2 linked regions of the Tautonia rosea genome follow. The protein of the gene in region 1 interacts with the protein of each later gene in a pairwise test. Links are inferred from orthologs where the notes say so. Each region holds a gene or a part of one and is shown on either strand. Other genes may lie near its edges.

Evidence for each region. Proteins that work in one complex are often made in the same cells at the same time.
Region 2: the proteins of ileS (region 1) and HG800_RS17580 interact in binary tests that used the Escherichia coli proteins (3 or more experiments, as listed by UniProt). The link is inferred for Tautonia rosea from one-to-one orthologs.

What each region holds. Positions count from the first base shown.
Region 1 is NZ_JABBYO010000003.1:489,998-494,846, forward strand. What follows is about bases 552-3,996. They hold ileS (isoleucine--tRNA ligase), read right to left. Parts: upstream 3,611-3,996; coding sequence 752-3,610; downstream 552-751. Other genes in these bases: HG800_RS07305 (hypothetical protein), read right to left, coding at 552-736; HG800_RS07315 (DUF5615 family PIN-like protein), read right to left, coding at 3,653-3,996. Also shown: more of HG800_RS07305, read right to left, coding at 158-551; more of HG800_RS07315, read right to left, coding at 3,997-4,018; HG800_RS07320 (DUF433 domain-containing protein), read right to left, coding at 4,034-4,402; HG800_RS07325 (hypothetical protein), read right to left, coding at 4,399-4,794; HG800_RS07330 (purine-nucleoside phosphorylase), read right to left, coding at 4,818-4,849. UniProt on the Escherichia coli protein: Catalyzes the attachment of isoleucine to tRNA(Ile). As IleRS can inadvertently accommodate and process structurally similar amino acids such as valine, to avoid such errors it has two additional distinct tRNA(Ile)-dependent editing activities.
Region 2 is NZ_JABBYO010000009.1:259,913-263,612, reverse strand. The notes cover bases 702-3,700. They hold HG800_RS17580 (hydrogenase maturation protease), read right to left. Parts: upstream 2,494-3,700; coding sequence 1,909-2,493; downstream 702-1,908. Other genes in these bases: HG800_RS17575 (Ni/Fe hydrogenase subunit alpha), read right to left, coding at 2,493-3,700; HG800_RS17585 (LIC_10091 family protein), read right to left, coding at 881-1,912; HG800_RS17590 (D-glycero-alpha-D-manno-heptose-1,7-bisphosphate 7-phosphatase), read left to right, coding at 702-897. Outside these bases: HG800_RS17595 (dihydrodipicolinate synthase family protein), read left to right, coding at 1-268; more of HG800_RS17590, read left to right, coding at 319-701.

The DNA of each region.
Region 1 (4,849 bases):
GCGTGCCCCGGGATCAGTGGCTGCCGACACCAGGGCACGCTGCGCTTGGCCCCGGCCACACAAGCCGTTGCCGACCTCTTGCGGCTCCGCCGCGGGGACATGGTGCCATTGTCCCGGCCACCCGCTAAGCTCGGGCTCTATGCACCCGAATGGACTGCTACGAGGTTGAACCGTTGGTCTGGTCGGCGGAGCTGGCGACGAGCCAGAGGGCATTTTCGTAGGAGCCGCCGAAGTCGATGCGGGTGATCTCGTCGAGGGGGTAGGAGTCGGGGAGGTCGTCCCAGGAGGCGTCGGGGGTGATGTGGCGGAGGACGACGCGGTCGGGGTGGGTCTCGACGACCTGGCCGATCCAGCAGACCTCGGGGTCTTCGTCCTCGGTATGGATGGTGACGAGGGAGAAGGCGGCGGTGGCGGAGCGGAGCAGGTCGGGGAGGCTGTCGAGGTGGACCGGCGGGGTCGAGGGGCGCGCAAGCCCGCGGAGGTTCAGGGCCGACTCGACGAAGGCGGAGTGGGGGGCGGGGTCGTCGAGCCGGGAAATGTCGGCGAGGCGATAGACCTGGTAGCCGTCGAAGCGGATGCCGTGGCCGACGACGGCAAGGAGGACCAGATCGGGGCCGAGGGAGAGGACGTAGCCGTCTTCCCAGCCGTCGGTGAAGGATCGGGTGATGCGGACGAGGGAGCCGGCGTCTCGGGCGTGTTCGAGCCGGCTCCGGAGGTCGGGGTCGGGTGAGGACATGATCCGGTGTTCCTGTCAGGTTTGGGGAGGCGAGGTGTTTGCTTCTCGGATGACCTGGGAACAGCGGAAGCAGAGGGTCGGATGTTCCTGGTCCTGCCCGACGGTCGGACGGAGGTTCCAGCAGCGCTCGCACTTCGGGTGCGGCGATTTCTGGACGTGGAACCAGATCTTGCGGTCGGGGAGGTCGATGGCGTCGTCCGGGCGGGTTTCGGCAAGAAGGACGTCGGAGACGATGAACATGCGTTCGAAATGGGAGCGGAGGTGGTTGAGCGAGGCAAGGACCTCGGGGTCGGGGCTGCCGACGGTGACGAGGGCCTCCTGGTTGCTGCCGATGACCTTGGCGGCGCGGAGCTTTTCGAGGTCACGGAAGACGACCTCGCGCGACTCGCGGAAGAGATCCCAGTCGAGGCCGCCGGGGCGGGGGTCGTCGAACGAGGGGTCGGGCTCGGGCCAGGGGGCGAGGTGGACGCTCGGGGCCTTGGAGGGGGATTCGGGGATGAGGTCCCAGATTTCCTCGGAGGTATGCGGCATGATTGGCGCGAAGAGGCGGGCCAGGCACAAATGGATGCGGGCCATGACGAACTGGGCGGCGCGGCGCTCGGGGCCGGTGGGGTGCTCTGCGTAGAGGCGATCCTTCAGGACGTCGAGGTAGAAGCTGGAGAGATCGACCGAGCAGAACTGGTAGAGGCGCTGGAAGGACCGGTAGAAGTCGAAGGAGTCGAAGGCGGCGGTGGCCTCTCGGATGACGGTGTTGAGGCGGAAGAGGGCCCAGCGGTCGATCGGGTGCAGGGTGGAAGGATCGACGGAGTCGGGGTCGAATCGGGCGTAGTCTTCGAGGTTGCCGAGGAGGTAGCGGAAGGTGTTGCGGATTTTGCGGTAGGACTCGGAAGCCTCCTTGATGGCGCGCTCGGTGAGGGAGACGTCATTGGAGTAATCGAGGCTGGCGACCATCAGCCGGAGGACGTCGGCGCCGTACTTCTCGGTCGACTCGACTGCGGGGACTGCGTTGCCCAGCGACTTGGATTGCTTCTGGCCCTTGTCGTCGACGACGAAGCCATGGGTCAGGACGGTCTCGAAGGGGGCCTGGCCGGTGGTACCGACGGCGGTGAGGATGGAGGACTGGAACCAGCCGCGGTGCTGATCGGAGCCTTCGAGGTACATGAAGGCGGGGTACGGGCCGGAGTCGTAGCTCGGCTCCCGAACGACGGAGCGGTGGCTGGAGCCGGACTCGAACCAGACGTCGAGGATGTCGGTCCCTTTTTCGAGGTGCTCGACGGGGTGGGCGTTGGTGTCCAGGTCGGGGGGGATCAGTTCGGAGACGGGGCGCGTAAACCAGGCGTCGGCCCCTTCCTTGGCGAACAGGTCGCGGTAGAAGCGGACGGACTCGGCGGTGAGGTGGTGGTAGTCGTTCCGCTCGTCGAAGAGGACGGGGATGGGGACGCCCCAGGCGCGCTGTCGGCTGATGCACCAATCGGGACGCTGGCCGACCATGGCCTCGATGCGGGCCTGGCCCCAGGAGGGGAGCCAGCGGACCTGGTTGCGGATGGCGTGGAGCGTGTTCTCGCGGAGATTGTTGCGATCGACCCCGATGAACCACTGGGCGGTGGCGCGGAAGATGACCGGCTTCTTACTTCGCCAGCCGTGGGGGTAGCTGTGGCGGAAGTTGAAGTGATGAAAAAGTGCGCCGACGTCTTTGAGGATCTCGATGACCTTCGGGTTGGCGGCGAAGACCTGGAGGCCGACGAGGTCGGCGGGGACGCCGTCGGTGTCGAGGAAGCGGCCGGAGGCGTCGACGGGGCTGATGACGGGGAGGTGGTACTTCAGGCCGGTCTTGTAGTCGTCGGCACCGTGGCCGGGGGCGGTGTGGACGAGGCCGGTGCCGTCTTCGACGGTGACGTAATCGGCCAGGACGAAGGTGCCGGTGCGGTCGATGAAGACGTGTTGGTACGAACCGCCTTCGACATCCTTGCCGGTGCAGCGGGCAACGATTTCGTAATCGGTGATCTGACGGAGGCCCATGACCTTCTCGACGAGCGGCGAGGCGAAGAGGGTCTGGACGGTCTGGCCGGATTCGGGGTCGGTGTAGCGGACGCCGGCGTATTCGAGGTCGGGGTGGGCGGCGATGGCGACGTTGGCGGGGAGGGTCCAGGGGGTGGTGGTCCAGATCATCGCGTGCCAGGGGCCGGGGCCGAAGTCGGCCGGCAGGGCGGAGGTGATCGGGAAGTTGACGTAGATGGAGGGGGAGGTGTGCTCGGCGTATTCGAGCTCGGCCTCGGCCAGGGCGGTGCGGTCGTGGATGTCCCAGTGGATCGGCTTGAGCTGACGGAAGACGAAGCCCTTTTCGACGAGGTCGGCCAGCACGTCCATGATGCCGGCCTCGTAGCGGGGGTCGAGGGTGAGGTAAGGGTTGGCCCAGTCTCCGGAGGCGCCGAGGCGCTGGAACTGAGTGCGCTGGACGTCGACCCACTTGAGGGCCTCGGTCCGGCAAAGTTCGCGGATCTCGGGGAAGCTCATCGAGGCGGCTTTCGGGCCGAGGTCCTTGGCGACCTTGTGTTCGATGGGAAGGCCGTGGCAATCCCAGCCGGGGACATAAGGGGCGTCATAACCGCGCATGGTGTGGTAGCGGACGACGATGTCCTTGAGCACCTTGTTCAGCAGGTGGCCCATGTGGATGTCGCCGTTGGCGTAGGGGGGGCCGTCGTGCAGGACGCGGCGGGGGCTCCCTTTGCGGGCGGCTCGAATCTGAGCGTAGAGGCCCATCTCCTCCCACCGGGCCTGAATTTGAGGCTCGCGCTGGGTGAGGTTGGCCTTCATGGCGAAGGCGGTGGTGGGGAGGTTCAGGGTGTCTTTGTATTTTTTGGCGTCGGTGGACATGGTTGTTCGTCTTGTCTTAAGTCGTTGTGCCCATTACCGGGCTCAGAGTCCTTCGATGAGGCTTCGGTTCAGGAAGATGATTGAACCGATCATTTCTTCGGACGAGCACGTTTCCCAAATCAGGACGAGTCCGCGAATGACGTCACCGACCGAAAGTTCGCCCTGCTGGCAACGGACGATCCCGGCGTGTTCGACCTGACGACGCCAGAAGTCGATGAAGTGGGCGTCGTGCGTGACGATGACCCTCCCCGTTCGGAGGGCTTGCTCCCACTGTTCATCGTCTGAGGCGCCGGCCAGGCCGACCTGGCGACTTACGGTAACGTTGATCCCTTTCTCCCGAAGAGCTTTCGCGATGGCGTTACAGCAATTGAAATCGTGGTCGAGATGATAACGGATCGATCGAGTCATCGATGGCCCGTGATCTCAGGTCTCAGGGAAAGATTCGCCCCTGAGTCGCTCGACGGCCCGTTGGTAAAGCTCTGGCTTCTCACGCTTAATCCGCTCCAGGAGCGAGGGCTGGCTGGCCTCGATTTCCTTCATGATTTCGTCATCGCGTCGGATGTCTGCCAGGATTTCGTCTCTATGATCGTAATAGTAGACGAGGGCCGCGTGGACATCGGCGAGCGAGATGGTCTCGTAATCCTCGACGATTTGCTCGGGAGACATTCCCATCTGCTCGTGGCAGATCACGATATTCTGAACGGTGATCCGATGCCCGGCGATGCGGGGCTTGCCGCCGCAGGTGCCGGGGGTGATGACGATGTGCTCGGCGATGGAGGAGACGGTGCTCATGAGCTGCCTCCCGAGGGTGTCAGGGGGTGTTCGTCGGGACGGTCGGCCTCGCCGAACGAAGCGATGACCTCGATGGGGCCGACGAGGTGGCGCTTCAAGGCGTCGAGGTCTTTGGCGGGAATCCAGAGTTCTTCGTGGAGCTTGCCGCCGACGATCCGAGCGGGGTAGCGTCCGAGGAAGTCGCGATCGACCCGGAAGCGGAGGACGAAGCCGGCGCCGTGGTCGCGGACATTCCAGCGACGGGCGATCTGCCGGGCATACTCCTCGTTGAGGACCGGATAGAAGATCGGTTGCTCGGGCAATCGAGGGGGGAACGCCTGCCAGCCGGATGCCTCGATCAGGGCGAGTTCGGCCGGGCCGACGGGCCGGTAGAGGGTCGTGGTGTCCGCCATCGGTGATCGGCCCTCATTTCCTCTCAAGGTTGCGTGGAATCGAGCCGTTCGATCA
Region 2 (3,700 bases), on another replicon or contig:
CACAATCGCATTGCTTCGCCAGTCGGCTCACGTGACCGACGCCAATGCCGCCTTCTTCGATGCCGCCAACGGCTTTGCCGGGTGCATTGCCGGGTTGCACGAGATTCTCCGCCGCCAGGGGTTGCTGGAAGGGATCTGGTGTCTCGACCCTGACGAAGGGCTCAGCCCCGGACAGCGTGAGGAAATCGATCGAGTGACGCGTAGCTATCCCGACCTGAATGACGACGCCTTCGTCGCCGAACACCGAGACGACTGGCTCAGTGGATGAGCAAGGACGCCCATATCCTTGGATCCGATCACGTTGGAAGCCGATACCGCATGAGCAAACGACGAGCCGTTTTCCTTGACAAGGACGGCACTGTCATTGAAAACGTTCCGTATAACGTTGATCCGTCATTGATCCGGCTTTGCGAGGGAGCGGCCGAGGGACTCCGGTTGCTTGCCAGGTCGGGCTATCTGCTGGTGGTCGTGTCCAACCAGTCAGGAGTGGCCCGAGGTTTTTTTCCCGAGTCCGCGATCGGCCCGGTTGAGGAGCGATTAAGGACGCTGCTGACGGAGCAGGGGGTGAGGCTCGACGGATTCCGTTACTGCCCTCATCACCCCGACGGACGCGTTGCGGCGTATGCGATCGCATGTGACTGCCGAAAACCGGCGCCGGGAATGTTGCGCGATGCTGCTCGATCAATGGACATTGATCTGTCTCGATCGTGGATGGTCGGCGACATTCCCGACGATGTCGAGGCCGGCCGACGCGCCGGATGCCGGACAGTCCTGATCACTGGGAATGGGCGTGACCTGTCGTCTTCTGCGCCCGATCTCATCGCCTCCGATCTGACCGAGGCGGCCCGACAGATCCTGCGAGTCGACGCGTCGCTCGACCTCACGCATCGGCGGTGAACAGGTCGTCGGGATGGGTGATGTGCCCGCTCTTTGCGGCGTCGAGGAAGGCGGGAAGCGACCGGAGGATGGTGGTTGCACTGTCCCTCAAGACACGATCGGGATGATCGATCTCGCGGGTGCTGGTCCGAATAATTAGCGAACCTTCATGCTTTGGCAGGCGGTCGAGATTGGCCACATAGGCGTCCAGTTTCCCGGCGCGAAGCAGGAAAAACTCGACATCGGAAACGTAAACCACCGAAACCTTCAGTCCTCGACGATCGAGCCAGTCGGCCAGGCGGGGCAGGGCACCAGAGCCGGCCAGATCGGCCACCAGGGGAACGACCCGATCGTTTCGCTGGGCGTCTCGGACGACGCGGTACGAGGATTCCTGTGCGAGCAGATGCGCAGGACGGCCCTTCCGGTCGGTCGTTTGGATGAGCTTGCCAAAGGTGGGATAGATGGGCATTGCCAGAAACCTGGCATTCATCCCCGGCCCGGCGAGCCGCGACTGAATACGTGAGAGGTCGTCCCAATCGGACTTATTCAAGATCCCAAATGCTCGGATCAGGCCGAAGACCTCGACGCGGGTCCGTTCCAGCAACCTGTCGTCGAACGGGGCCGCCGTAAATGCCTCGACGAGCTGGGTAGCAGTCGGATCGTCGGGCAAGTCTGCGGGTTGCCGGGCGGTCAGCCGGGTCAGGTAGGCAACCCGGGATTCCGAAAGCATAAACAAAGCTTTGTGAAGCAGATGCAGAATCAGGTTTCGTCTTCGGTAATCAAGCACGAAAGCATGCGATGGGGCGCATCGGGCAAGATACGAGAAGTTCTGATCGGGGCCAACGCCGAGGTAAACACCGTCTGGACGTGCCCGTTGCTCCAGAACACCAACGATGCGCGTAAAGGAGTCTTCATTCGTGATCAGATTGTCGGCGTGGGGGCCGGATTGAGGCTCCGAGAGCGATTGGATCAATGAGCGAAAGGACTCGTCTGGTTCCGAAGAACGGTTGGCTTGTTCGGCTTGGGAAAAGATCATCGAATGATCGCTCGCTCGCGGGTCTCCTCGGTCGAGGAGTTCGACGGGGGCAAGGCCATCTCGGATTGAGAAATGTTCTGAGGCGATTCAGGCAAGTCGGAGACGCCATATTCGCAAAGAAGTGTGCTGATGTGATCGAAAGCTTTATGAATTCCAGCTTCGGCAAGGGGAGAGAGGGAATCGCCCAAGTTTACGTCGGAGGCGGGAACTCGGATCAGGTAGGCTGGTGGACAGCGGCAGAAAACATCTCGAGCCAGTGCGAGCAGCTGCTCGGGGTCGCTCACGTGACCGAGCGGAGAGGCGGTCGCGCGAGGATGAAGTGGGATCGTGCTCACGGATTCGGACTCACTGTTGCTGGAACGAACCGCATCGACAAAGATCACCACGCGAGCTTTGTGGATCGGCTCGGCAAACTCAGGGACCAACTGGTGAGCCGCAAGGGCGACCACCCCGCACAGGTCCCAGCCGGCCACCGTTTCCGCAACACGAGGGCCAATGCCGTCATCTCCTCGAAGGACGTTTCCAAAACCGAGAATGAGAACCTTCCCACCACGGGTGGGGTCGATGAGGTGTTCTGCCATCACGATCGTCTCACCTCGTCGAGAACCGATCCATCCGGAGCAATCAACTGGACGAGAATCGGCATCTGACCGATTGCGTGGGTCGAGCAGCTCAAGCACGGGTCGAAGGCCCGGATTCCGGCCTCAAGGCGGTTCAACACGCCTTCGGGAATCTGCGGACCCTTGATCCAGTGACGCGCAATCTGAAGCACGGCGGCGTTCATGGCAAGGTTATTCTGCCCGGTGGCAATGATCAAATTCACCGATCGAATCAAGCCATTTTCATCCACCGTGTAATGATGAAACAGTGTCCCTCGGGGGGCTTCACTCACCCCAATACCTTCCTGGCTGTTGACGCCGGCCTGGGCTCGAAGGTGATTCGATCCGAGCGCCGGGTCGTCGATCAGTTCTTCGATCCGTTCAAGACACGCGAGAATTTCCACAAGTCTTGCATAATGATACCAGAAGGAAGAGGAAACGATTCTGCTTCCCCGCTGGCGGTATTCGATCAGTTCGTCATCAGCGAGGGGACTGCCCATGCGATCGCAAAGGTTCAGGCGAGCGAGGGGGCCAACCCGATACATTCCTTCGGCAAGTCCGAGGGGCCGGTAATAAGGTGACTTCAGATACGAATCCGACTGAACAGCTTCGCTGAGGAGGTCACGATAACCGCTGGCGTCTGGGGTCTCGGCCAGAATCGTACCCTCGGAACTCATGATGCGAAGTAAACCATCATAGTGCTCCCACGATCCATCGGGAGCGACCAGGCCGAGGTACAGAGTCGGGAAATTTCCAAACGCGGCTACCTCGTCCGGATAGCGGTCGAGCAAGCGTTTGATCAGGTCGAGCGCATATCGAGCCGTCTCGAAGGCTTCTGGGAGTCGATGTTTGAGGTGGTCTCGTGCAGAATCCGTGAGCAATCCCCGAACGCCCCCCGGAACGCACCAGTCCGGATGGATTTTTTTTCCGCCGAGCAGTTCGATGATCTCCTGACCGAATTGCCGCAAGCGGATACCGTGTCGAGCCGTCTCTCGATCGGCCTGGGCCAGCCCAAACACGTTGCGCTTGGTGGGATCGCTGTCAAAGCCAAGCAGCAAGTCAGGCCCGCTGAGGTGGAAGAAACTCAGCGCATGCGACTGGACAATCTGACCAAGATTCATAAGCCGCCGCAGTTTTTCCGCGGCAGGAGGGATGCGGACGCTCAGGATTGCGTCGCCTGCCTTGGCCG